DNA from 2 places in the Herbiconiux sp. 11R-BC genome. Region 2 is predicted to be linked to the other one. Evidence: riboswitches for the same ligand, from Rfam matches in the RefSeq annotation. Region 2 holds a riboswitch; the other holds the start of a gene.
What was found. A riboswitch is a leader RNA that binds a small molecule or an ion and turns the genes downstream of it on or off. The one in region 2 is predicted to bind thiamine pyrophosphate.
Positions count from the first base shown of each region.

Region 1 (6,146 bases), on a different contig from region 2:
ACACCGGGCTCTCGCGCAGCTACACCGACCAGGCCGGGGTCTGCTTCCTCTTCTCGCTCGCGGTCACGGTGAGCGGCAACACCGTGACCCTTTACGGCGCCTTCCTCCGTGAGCCCGACTGGACCACCCTCGACGACGACCTCACGGCGCTCGTCACCTCGGCGACGGCCACGCTGAAGCCCACCGACATCGTGACCGAGGGGCAGAGCTTCGTGACCTACACGACGCCGTGGGGCGAGGTGGCGCACGGCGTGGCCATGTCCACGGAGAACCGGATGCTCTGGGTCACCTCCCCGCTGAGCTACACGGTCGACGCCAAGACCCTGTCCACCGGGGCCAAGGGCGAACAGGTCGGCAGCGTCACGGTCACCACGCCCGACGGCGACGTGAAGGTGCTGCTGCAGCTCGACCAGCGCATCGGCGATCCGGGTCCGTTCTGGCGGCTCTCGAACCCCGTGCCCGTGATCTCGGCGTTCATCGACTCGCGCAAGTGATACACGGACAGGTACCGTGACCGGATTCCGTGGAAATAGCCGAGAGCTCGCCGAATAGCGCGACGCTCTCGGCTATTTCTGCAAGAACCGGTCGCTCAGGTGGGAACGATCATGGTCGCTAGCGTGCGCGGGTTCTCGCGCCGCACGAAGGCGCGCCACTGCGCCTCCCAGCGGTCCCACTCGCGGGCGTAGAGCTCTCCGTCGCGCTCGAGGGCGCGCTGCTTGCGCGCGGCATCGTCGGTCTCCACCCAGACGGCGAAGTCGGCGAGGGCCGCGTTGCGCCGGCTGAGCGCCCCGCAGCCCTCCACGATCAGCGGATGCGCCGGGTCGACCAGGTGCCACTCGGCCGGTTCGGCACGCTCCCAGTCGTAGCGCCGCCAGCGCGCCGGACGCCCGTCGCGGAGCGGCTCGAGCAGGTGCTCGGCGAGGTGCGCCGAGGCCTCCTCGAGCCCGTCCCAACCGGGATAGATGCTGTCGAGGTGCACGACCGTCGGGAGGTCGGCTCCCACCCAGCCGTCGCGCATCCGGAGCGCCAGCTCGGTCTTGCCGGAGCCGCTCGGACCGTCGAGGAGGATCACCGTCATATCGCCCCCTCCCCTCAGCCGATCACGAAGTTGAACGAGCCGGTCACGACGGCCGCGGCGAGCGCCGCCACGCCGATGACGACCCCGAGGGCGATGAGCAGCCACTCCTTCGCCCCGAACGGCGAGGGACGGGCCCAGGTGCGCACGGTGTCGCCGCCGAAACCGCGCGCCTCCATGGCCGTGGCGAGCTTGCTGCCGCGGCGGATCGACAGCACGAGCAGCGCGAAGGCCTGGTTCGCGAATCGGCGCAGTCGTCCGGTGTCGCCGAGGCCGCGCGCCCGGCGAGCGAGTTCGAGCTGCCTCCAGTCGTCGAAGAAGAGCCCGAGCAGGCGCATTCCCGCAAGCGCCCCGAGCACGAACCGGCTCGGCAGGCGCCACACCTGCGCGAGCCCGTCGGCGAGGTCGGTGGGGTCGATCGTCGCGAAGAGCACCACCGCGGGCAGGCCGATGGCGAGGATGCGCAGAACGGTGGCGAGCGCGAGCGCGATCGACCCGTCGCTCACGTGCAGCAGACCGAACTGCAGGTAGCTCTGGCCCGCGGACACGCCGTAGAGCAGGGTCGTGACGCCGGCGAGCGGTGCGGCGACCCAGATCGCCGCCGTGCGGCGGAAGAAGGCGCGAAGGCCGAGGCCCGCCCAGAAGAAGAGGACGCTCTCCAGCACGAGAGCCACGGCCGCCGAGACGGCGTCGATCGTCACGAGCAGCAGCAGGCTGAGCGCCAGGGCGGCGGCGAGCTTGGCGACCGGGTTCACGCGGTAGATGGCCTGCGCCCCGCGCGGAGGCGTCAGCGCGTCAGTGGCGGCCGTCGCGCTCATGCGAGAGCCCCCTTCGCCGGCGCGAGGGTGCCCGCACCCTCCGTCACCACGATCTCCTGATCGGCGAGGGCGTCGATGAAGGCCCGGTCGTGGGTCACCGCCACGATTGCGGTGCCGCGGTCGAGCTGCTCGGCGAGCAGTCGCACGAGTTCGGCCCAGGTGCGCGAATCCTGCCCGAAGGTGGGCTCGTCGAGCAGCAGGATGCGCGGGCGCGTCACGAGCGCCGAGGCCACCGAGAGCCGCCGCTTCTCACCCCCGGAGAGCGTGTAGGGGTTCGCGCGCAGCAGGGCGTCGAGCCTCAACCGGCCGGCGACCTCGTCGACGCGCGCCGAGATCTCCTCGGCGGGCAGCTTCAGCGCCAGCAGCGACACCTCGAGCTCACCGCGCACCGTGCCCGTGACGAACTGGTGCTCCGGATCTTGGAAGACGGTGCCGACACGGGTGAGCAGCTCGCGCGAACGCCACACGATCGGGTCGGCGAGCAGCTCGGAAGACGAGCGGATGCGCGGGGCGGGTGCCGGCCCATCCGTCGCGCTCATCGTCGGCCGGGGTCGCGCATCCCGCCGCCGGGCCGCGCGACGAGCGCGCGGGCTGCCGCTCACGCCTCGGACGAGCACCGGCGCGGCGATGACGTCACCGCCGGACGCCGGGAGCAGCCCGGCGAGGGTGAGCGCGAGCGTGGTCTTGCCGGCTCCGTTCGGCCCGGTGATGGCCGTGGCCTCGCCGGCCCGCAGCTCGAGCCCGATGCCGTCGGCCACGACCCGGCCGGGCACGCGGGCAACCGCCAGTCCGCGTCCGGAGAGCAGGAGCTCCCCTCGGCGCGCGGGCACGGCGGTCGCGCTGCTCCCCGGCTCGGTGCTCGGAGTCGCCGCGTCCGAGCGCACGGGACGACCGCCGAGAGGGTCGATCCCGGGCACCCACACGCCGTCGCGCGCGAGTTCCGCGCCGCGCTCACGCAGCACGGTGGCGGGGTCGCCGTCGGCGAGCACTCCCCCGCCGGGGGCGAGCACCACCACACGGTCCACGACGTCGAGCCAGATGTCGACCCGGTGCTCGATCACCACGAAGGTCGCGTCGGAGTCGCGCACGACTGCGGCCACGGCATCCCGCACCTCCGTCACACCCGCCGGGTCGAGGTTGGCGGTCGGCTCGTCGAGGAGGATGACGCCCGGCCGCATCGCGAGCACGCCGGCGAGTGCCACGCGCTGCTTCTGCCCGCCCGAGAGCGCCGAGGTGGGGTGCTCCAGCGGCAGGTCGAGGCCGACGGCCGCGAGGCCCAGGCCGACCCGGCGCCAGATCTCGTCGCGCGGAACGCCGAGGTTCTCGCATCCGAACGCCACGTCGTCGCCCACCCGGGCGAGCACCACCTGCGAATCGAAGTCCTGCATCAGCAGCCCCACGCGCCCGCGCACGGCCTCGGGCGGCTGGCCGTCGACGAGCAACGAGCCTTCCTCGTCGCCCTCGTCGACGCCCCCGAGCACACCGGCGAAGGCCTGCATGAGCGTGGACTTGCCCGCACCGGATGCGCCGAGCAGCAGCACGCGCTCGCCCGGCTCGATCACGAGGTCGAGCCCGCGCACCGCCCAGGCCTCGCGCCCGGCGTGGCGCCAGCCCCAGCCCTCGGCGCGGAGGCCGGCGCCGGCCCGGGGTCGAGGTCCCCCGGCCGATGCCATGCCTTCTCCGGGCTCGCCGGGCACTCGGGTCACGCTCAGGCCTTCGCCGTGGCCTCGCGACCCGCGGCGAATCGGCTCAACGCTCCCGTTCGCGCGAGCGCCCTCACGAGCAACCACGACAGCACGCCGGCGACCACCGCGCCTCCCACGATCGCCGACACGAAGTAGACCGCTTTGAAGCCGAAGTCCATCGCCGGGTACCAGGTGATCAGGTCGTTGACCGCCATGCCGATGCCCGCGCCGGCGCCGGCCAGAACGGCCACGTAGACCCGGTAGTTGCCGTAGAGGAAGAGAGCGAACACGATCTCGGCGCCGAGGCCCTGTGCGAGGCCGGAGAGGATGGTGAGCGCACCACCCCACTGCGTGCCGACAAGGGCGGAGACGATCGCCGCCACCAGCTCGGTGTAGAGCGCGGCGCCCGGCTTTCTGATGATGAGCCCGCCGAGCACACCGGCGAACAACCACACCCCGTAGAGGAGCGCCTGGGCGCCGGGCGCGACGACCGCCAGCGGATCGGTTATGGGGGCGTAGACGAGGTTCCAGGCCCAGAAGACGAGCCCGGCGGCGACGCCGACGACGCTGGCCACGACGATGTCGACGACCCTCCAGCGGAGACTGCGGCGGCGGACGGCGGCGGATGCCGCGAATTTTGCGGTGGTGGAATGCACTGGTCGTGCCCTTTCATTCGGTGGAAGGGGCACGGGTTTGCCGCGTCCGGCGGCGGCGCGGCTCGCGAAGGCGACCCGGACGATACCGGACACGGCGAAGAGATGCCTCCCTGCGCTGGCATGATCCAGATCAGGTTCGACGGTCGAAGGTTGAGAACCTTCCTCTCAGCCCGGCTCACCGGACTCCCGTGTTGCGATCAGTATAGGCCGGGGCCGGGCGGGATGCTCGCTACCGCGGGTGCTTCACGAACGCGGCCACCGCATCCGCCGCCGTGGCGAGGTGTTCGGCGTGCGTGTGCCCGCTGATCTTAACGCGGGGTTTGAGCTCGTGCTCGCCGTCGTCGAGCCACAGGATGCGGACGGCCGGCGACAGGGCGTAGCCCGGCACCTCCTCGCGCGTGCCGAAGGGGTCGCGGGAGCCCTGGCAGATGAGCGTCGGCGTCTCGAGGTGCTCGAGGTGCGCGGTGCGGAGCTTCTCGGGGGAGCCGGGGGGATGGAAGGGGTAGCCGAGCACCGCCAGCCCGCTGACGGCTCCCTCGGCGTGCAGCTCGTCGGCCACGAGGCTCGCGACCCGGCCGCCCATCGACTTGCCGCCGATGACGACCGGCGCGCCCGCGGCATCCGTCGCGGCGGCGACCGCCTCGCGGTACTCCCCCCTGAGCGTCTCGGCGCGCGGCGGCGGCTTGCGTGTGCCGCTGCGGCGCGCGGCCATGTAGGCGAACTCGAAGCGGGCGACACGGATGCCGCGGGCCGGCTCCGCGAGGAGCGCGGCGAAGCGGTCGAGCCACGGCGAGTCCATGGCCGCACCGGCGCCGTGCGCCAGAACCAGCACGGGCCCGTCGGCGGGGCCGCTCCAGAGCAGCTCGGGGGCCAGGGGGCTACTTCTTGAGCGCGCGGATGACGCGGGCGAAGGCCCATCCGGCCGTGACCACGACCGGGACGGACACGGCCAGCAGCGCGATGATGTTGGGCTGGAAGCTCGCCACCCCGTCGGTCGTGACGTAGGCGCCCACCGGGATGCTCACCCCGCCCCCGCCGAAGCCCTCGCCGCCGGCGTCTCCACCGAAGAGCGGCTTCGCCGCGTCGGTGGGCGAGGAGGCGTTGCCGTTGCCCGTGGCGTTGCCGCCGCCGAAGCCTGCCCAGACGAGCGCGACGGGAACGATGGTCACTCCGTCGATCTCGACGGGCGCGCCATAGGCGGCACCCACTCCGATGGTCTTGGTCGCGTCGGTCAGGGTGTCCACGAGGTTCGCCATGGGCCAACGCTACCGCGATCGCCACCGGCGGGGTAGGGGCGTCTTGTTCTCCACAGGGGGCTCTGAGCGGGAGTTGTCAACCACCTCGGGCCGACCCGTGGTGCGCGAGCCCGAACCGGGTAGCGTGGGCGGAGACCCGACAGGAGATCAGATGCAATCGTGGCCCGGATCGGCCTACCCGCTCGGAGCGACTTACGACGGGAGCGGCACCAATTTCGCCCTCTTCAGCGAGTCCGCCGAGAAAGTCGAACTCTGCCTCTTCGGAGACAAGGGCGCAGAGACCCGTATCGAGCTGACGGAGGTCGACGCCTACGTCTGGCACGCCTACCTGCCGCAGGTGCAGCCGGGCCAGCGCTACGGCTACCGCGTGCACGGCGCCTACGACCCCGAGAACGGCCAGCGCGCGAACCCGAACAAGCTGCTGCTCGACCCCTACGCGAAGGCGACGAGCGGCGAGCTCGACTGGGATCAGTCGCTCTTCGCCTACAACTTCGGCGACCCCGACTCCCGGAACGACGAAGACTCCGCGAAGCACATGACCTACGGCGTCGTGATCAACCCCTTCTTCGACTGGTCCGGCGACCGCAAGCTCCGCGTGCCCTACAGCGAGAGCGTCATCTACGAGGCCCACGTGAAAGGGCTCACCGAGCTGCACC
Region 1 is NZ_JBCEBO010000007.1:109,259-115,404, forward strand. It holds gene VD659_RS15900 (D-alanyl-D-alanine carboxypeptidase family protein) at 1-494, shown strand, start outside; gene VD659_RS15905 (ATP-binding protein) at 590-1,078, opposite strand; gene VD659_RS15910 (energy-coupling factor transporter transmembrane component T family protein) at 1,093-1,893, opposite strand; gene VD659_RS15915 (ABC transporter ATP-binding protein) at 1,890-3,566, opposite strand; gene VD659_RS15920 (ECF transporter S component) at 3,602-4,234, opposite strand; TPP riboswitch at 4,327-4,434, opposite strand; gene VD659_RS15925 (alpha/beta family hydrolase) at 4,464-5,066, opposite strand; gene VD659_RS15930 (hypothetical protein) at 5,113-5,490, opposite strand; gene glgX (glycogen debranching protein GlgX) at 5,642-6,146, shown strand, end outside.
Region 1: another riboswitch for thiamine pyrophosphate. It lies ahead of VD659_RS15920 (ECF transporter S component); the one in region 2 lies ahead of thiM (hydroxyethylthiazole kinase).

Region 2 (6,146 bases):
CGACGACCAGGGTTCCCCGTCCCCGTCCCCGTCGTTTCCGGTCCCGCCGCCGGCTCCCGTGCCCTGACCCGCCCCGCGGATGCCGCCCGTCTGCGCGCCGAGCGTGGCCAGAGCCGACGAGAGCGAGCATCCGGTGCCGTGGGTATTGCTCGTGAGCACCCGGGCGCCGTCGAGCTCGGTGACGGACGCCCGCCCCTCGCACACCCGCACGATCGCGTCGGGCGCGGAGTCGCCCGTCAGGTGGCCGCCCTTGACGAGCACGGCGACGCCGGTGCGACGGGCGAGCTCCTCGCCCTGGCGGAGCGCGGCCGCCCAGTCTGCGGCGGGAGCGGTGTCGAGCAGGGCGCCCAGCTCGGCGAGGTTCGGCGTGATCAGATCGGCTTGGGTGCACAGCCGGCGCATCGACTCCTCGCCCTCGGGGGTCAAGAGCCGGTCGCCGCTCGTCGACACGATCACGGGGTCGAGGACCACGAGAGGCGGCTTGGCCTCGGCGAGCCAGCGGGACACCTCGTCGGCGAGTTCGGCGGTGCCGAGCATCCCGATCTTCACCGCGTCGATCTCCACGTCGTCGGAGACCGCCTCGAGCTGCTCGCGCAGGAAGTCGACGGGGGAGAGGTGCACGGAGCGCACTCCGCGGGTGTTCTGCGCGACGAGCGCGGTGACCACGGCCATGCCGTAGCCGCCGAGGGCGGCGATCGACTTGAGATCGGCCTGGATGCCCGCACCCCCGGTGGGATCGGTCCCGGCGATGCTCAGCACGCGCGGCACGGCACGGCCGCGGGCGCCCAGAGGTCTCGCGAACAGGGCGCGGTCGGCGTGGGCCGCGGCGTCTGCGGACGTCGGGGGCGCGGATGCCGGCGGAGCGGTTGCGGGGCGCGCGGACGCCGGCGCGGAGGTCAGACGCGCGGATGCTGACGGCGCGGCGCTCGCCGCGGCCTCCCGCCAGCGGGCGGCGAAGCCGGCGGCGGCGGCGCGGGGCTGGGGCGCTGCGCAGATCGCCGAGACCACAGCGGTGCCTGCCGCCCCCGCGGCGACCAGAGCGGGCACGTCGGCTTCGACGATGCCGCCGATCGCCACGCAGGGAAGAGGGCTCCGGGCGGCGAACGCGGCGAAGCCGTCGATCCCGAGGGGTTCCGGATGATCGGCCTTGGTGCTGGTGGGGCGGATGACGCCCACGCCGAGGTAGTCCACCGTGCCGGCGGGCAGGGCCGTCGCGGCCTCGAGGTGCTCCCGGGTGTTCGCGGTGAGGCCGACGATCGCGCCGGGCCCGAGCAGGGCTCGGGCGGCCTCGACGGGCAGGTCGCTCTGGCCCAGGTGCACACCGTCGACGCGCGCCCCCGCCCGCCGGGCGGCGAGCACGACGTCGACGCGGTCGTCGACCACGAAGAGCGCCCGCCCGTCGATGACCGCCGAGAGCTCGATCGCCGCGGCGACGAGCGATGCGGCGTCGGCCGCCGGGTCGCGCAACTGCACGATCGTCGCTCCGCCGGTCACCGCCGCGTCGACCACCTCGGCCAGCGAACGGCCGTCAGCGTCTCCGCACTCCTCCGCGAGAGCGCGATCGGTCACGAGGTACACGCTCAGGTCGAGCACGCGCGCGGTCACGACAGGCGCGCCTCGGCGCGCACGGCCGGGGCGTCGAGTGCCGCGAGCGCGTCGAGCAGACCCACGGCGAAGCTCCCCGGCCCGGCGGCCGAACGGGCGGCGTGCTCCGCCGCGATGCCGTAGACGCTCGACGCGGCGACGGCGGCGTCGAGCGCCCGGGATGCGTGGGCCGGGCCATCCGTGTCGGGCCCGGATCCCGGCGAGGTCGCGATCGCGGTCGCGGTCGCCGCCCCGGCGAACGCGGCCATGACGGCGCCGAGCGCGCATCCGCCACCGGTCACGCGTGTCAGCAGGGCGTGCCCGTTCGCCACGCGCACCACGGTCGTGCCGTCGGTCACCAGATCCACGGGCCCGGAGACCGCGACGGCCCCTCCCGTGAGGAGGGCGAGCCCCCGCGCCGCCTCCTCGGCCGCCTCGGCGCTGTCGGTGGCGTCGACACCGCGCCCGCCGGCTCCGGCGCCGGCGAGGGCGAGGATCTCCGAGGCGTTCCCGCGCACGATCGTGGGCTTGTGCAGGAGGAGTTCCCGGGCGAGCGCGGTGCGCACCGGTAGGGCGCCGACGGCGACCGGATCGAGCACCCAGGGCACCGCCGCCTCGGCGGCAGCGGCCACCGCCTCCCGGGCCGCGTCGCGCTGCTCGCCGGTGGGGGTGCCGAGGTTCACCAGGAGGCCGGAGGCGATCCGGGCGAAACCGCCGGCCTCGCCGGGGATGTCGACCATCGCGGGCGAGGCCCCCAGCGCGAGCAGCACGTTGGCGGTGAACCCCGTCACCACGGCGTTCGTGATGCACTGCACGAGCGGTTCGCGCTCGCGCAGCAGGGTCAGCAGGTCGGACGGGTGGGCAGACGTGCGAAGGCTCATTCGCGACATCCCTTCGCTAGTACGAACTAGATCAGGTTCGACGGGTCTCATCTCAGCCCGCGAAGGGCACCCCGTGTCACTCCCGACGACAGTAGCAGCACTCGGTCGGCCCTCTCGAGGGGCGTCGGTGCCGGGTCTGTCAGGATTCTCAGGGTGCGCTTCGCCCGGTCATAGATTCCTCATAGGAAACTGCCAATACTGGAACTGTGACCATCGACGCCTCCCTCCTCTCCGGTGCCGGCAACGGCAACTCCTCCAATGCGGCCAAGCAGCCGCGGCTGCGACGCGCCGACGGCACGCCGGTGCGGGCGCTCGTCGTCGACGACGAGAACACCCTCACCGACCTGCTCTCGATGGCCCTGCGCTACGAGGGCTGGGAGGTCAAGACCGCGAGCGAGGGCCGCCAGGCCATCGCCGTGGCGCGCGAGTTCCGCCCCGACGTGATCGTGCTCGACGTGATGCTCCCCGACATCGACGGCCTGCAGGTGCTGCAGCGCGTGCGCGCCGACGGCCACGAGACCCCCGTGCTCTTCCTCACCGCGAAGGATGCGCTCGACGACCGCATCGCCGGCCTCACCGCCGGCGGCGACGACTACGTCACCAAGCCCTTCTCGCTCGAGGAGCTGGTCGCGCGCCTGCGCGGCCTCATCCGCCGTTCCACCCTGGTCGTGGCCGACGCCGACGACCCCATCGTCACGGTGGGCGACCTCGAACTCAACGAGGACAGCCACGAGGTGTTCCGCGACGGCGAGTCGATCGAGCTCACCGCGACCGAGTTCGAGCTGCTGCGCTACCTCATGCGCAACCCCCGCCGCGTGCTGAGCAAGGCGCAGATCCTCGACCGGGTGTGGAGCTACGACTTCGGCGGCAAGTCGAGCGTGGTGGAGATCTACATCTCCTACCTGCGTAAGAAGGTCGACGCCGGCCACCCCGCCATGATCCACACGGTGCGCGGCGCGGGCTACATGCTGAAGCCCGCACTATGACTCTGCGCCGCACGCTGATCCTGAGCGTGATCGGCCTCATCGCCGTCGCCGGCGCCATCATCGGCGTGCTCAGCACGGTGGCGCTCAACGGGTTCCTGGTCAACCAGCTCGATGCGCAGCTGCGTGAGGCCTCGAACCGCAGCATCCAGCAGGTTCTCCCGTCCGGCAACGGCGGCCCGCCCGGCTTCTCGCTCGGGCAGGCCTCCGGTACTTTGGTGGCCGCCGTCTCGAACGGCGTCGCCACGCAGGGCTTCGTGCTCGACTCGGCAGGGCAGGTGCAACGGCTCACCGCCGACGAGCTGGCCTCGCTGGACGCGGTCACCCCCTCGCGCGCACCGGTGACGATCACCGTCGCCTCCCTCGGCTCCTACCGGATCGAAGCGCCGACGGTCACCACGGCCGGAGACATCCTCGTCACCGGCCTCCCGCTCACCGACGTGACCGCCACGCTCTCGCAGCAGATCATCGTGATCGTGCTCGTGACCATCGGCGCCATGGTGCTCGCCGGAATCGCGGGGCTGCTCATCATCCGCCTCGCGCTGCGCCCGCTCGACCGCGTGACCGCCACGGCGACGCGCGTGGCCGAGCTGCCGCTGGACCGCGGCGACGTCGCGCTGGCGGAACGCGTGCCCGTCACCGACCCGCGCTCCGAGGTGGGCCGCATGGGCCTGGCCTTCAACCGGATGCTCGAGCACGTCGCCTCCGCCCTCACCTCTCGCCAGCGCAGCGAGAACAAGGTGCGCCAGTTCGTGGCGGATGCGAGCCACGAGCTGCGCACGCCGCTCGCCTCGATCCGCGGCTACGCCGAGCTCACGCGGCGCACGAGCACGGGCCTGCCTGACGACGTCACGCACTCCCTGGGGCGCATCGAGTCGGAGGCCACGCGCATGACGAGCCTCGTCGAGGACCTGCTGCTGCTGGCCCGCCTCGATGCGAAGCCGGAACTCGACACCACCGAGGTCGACCTCTCCCTCGTGCTCGTCGACGCCGTGAGCGATGCCCACGTGGCCGGCCCCGATCACGTGTGGGACCTCGACCTGCCCGAAGAGCCCGTGACCGTGGCCGGAGATCCGCACCGGCTGCATCAGGTGTTCGCCAACCTCCTCGCCAATGCGCGCGTGCACACGCCCGCAGGGAGCACGGTGCTCGTGTCGGCACGGCAGGCGACCGCGAAGGACGGAACCCCCTCGGCCGTCGTCACGATCGCCGACGACGGCCCCGGCATCGACTCCGAGCTCGTGCCCGCGCTGTTCGAGCGCTTCGTGCGCGGGGACAGCTCCCGCTCGCGGCACGCCGGCAGCACGGGGCTGGGCCTCGCGATCGTGAAAGCGGTGGTGGATGCCCACGGCGGCGAGGTGAGCGTCGACACCCGGCCCGGCCGCACGGCCTTCACCGTGGTGATCCCGCTCGCGCCGCAAGAAGCGGAGGCGGAGAAGTCCGCTTTACCCCCGATCGGGGTACGGTGAAAATCACGGCCCACAGGCCGGAGGGGTTCGTCCCCGCTTCCCCGAAAGGTATAGGAGCTCAGAATGAATCTTCTCCTCATCATCATCGCCGTGATCGCTGTCATCCTGCTGTTCACCGGCGGTTTCGTACAGACGCTGAACTTCCTGCTCTGGATCGGCCTGATCCTGCTGGTGTTCGCGGTGATCGTGTTCATCGTGCGCGCCATCACGGGTAACCGGCGGGTCTAGATCGCCGGATGTTCCCTCTGCGGCCCCCGTCGTCGATGCGATTTGCATCGGAGGCGGGGGTCGCTTAGTCTTGACGGAGCCAAAGACCGCCGGTTATCGGCGTGCGCGCAGTTCACGGACTGGGCATACGACGATCGAAGGTTCGCATGAGCGAAGACCTGCGCAGGTGTACGTAGTCAGTTTCAAGCGGTTCTACCGCTTCTTCTCGCTCCGGCCTCCTGCGCCGGAGCTTTTTTTGTGCGCATCCCGTACGACGGTCGTCCCGGCTGACGACAATCATCATTAGGAGCGCCATGGCGAACAAGGAAGCCTCGGTTGCCGAACTCACGGAACTTTTCCAGAGCTCGACCGCCGTTCTGCTGACCGAGTATCGCGGTCTCACGGTCGCCCAGCTCAAGCAGCTGCGCGGCAACATCCGTGAGCACGCGTCATACGCCGTGGTGAAGAACACGCTGACCAAGATCGCGGCGAACAACGCCGGCATCTCGTCGTTCGACGACGAGCTCGCCGGTCCTTCCGCGATCGCCTTCGTCCACGGAGACCCCGTGGCCGTCGCCAAGTCGTTGCGTGACTTCGCCAAGGCAAACCCTCTTCTGGTCGTGAAGGGCGGTTACTTCGACGGTAACCCTCTGACCGCCGCTGAGGTCACCAAGCTCGCCGATCTCGAATCCCGTGAAGTCCTGCTGGCGAAGCTCGCCGGTGCCTTCAAGGCTTCGCTCTTCGGTGCCGCATATCTCTTCAACGCCCCGCTGTCGAAGGCCGTTCGCACGGTCGATGCGCTGCGTGAGAAGCAGGAGTCCGCTTCCTGAGCTTCGGCTTCGGATGCGGTTGAACTAACTACCAAACAAGGAGAACAACATGGCTAAGCTTTCCACCGCGGAACTGCTTGACGCTTTCAAGGAGCTCACGCTCATCGAGCTCAGCGAGTTCGTCAAGGCATTCGAGGAGACCTTCGAGGTCACCGCCGCTGCCCCCGTCGCCGTCGCCGGCGTTGCCGGCCC
Region 2 is NZ_JBCEBO010000001.1:644,104-650,249, reverse strand. It holds gene VD659_RS02865 (bifunctional hydroxymethylpyrimidine kinase/phosphomethylpyrimidine kinase) at 1-1,605, opposite strand, end outside; gene thiM (hydroxyethylthiazole kinase) at 1,602-2,474, opposite strand; TPP riboswitch at 2,457-2,549, opposite strand; gene VD659_RS02855 (response regulator transcription factor) at 2,672-3,451, shown strand; gene VD659_RS02850 (sensor histidine kinase) at 3,448-4,917, shown strand; gene VD659_RS02845 (hypothetical protein) at 4,981-5,145, shown strand; gene rplJ (50S ribosomal protein L10) at 5,439-5,954, shown strand; gene rplL (50S ribosomal protein L7/L12) at 6,004-6,146, shown strand, end outside.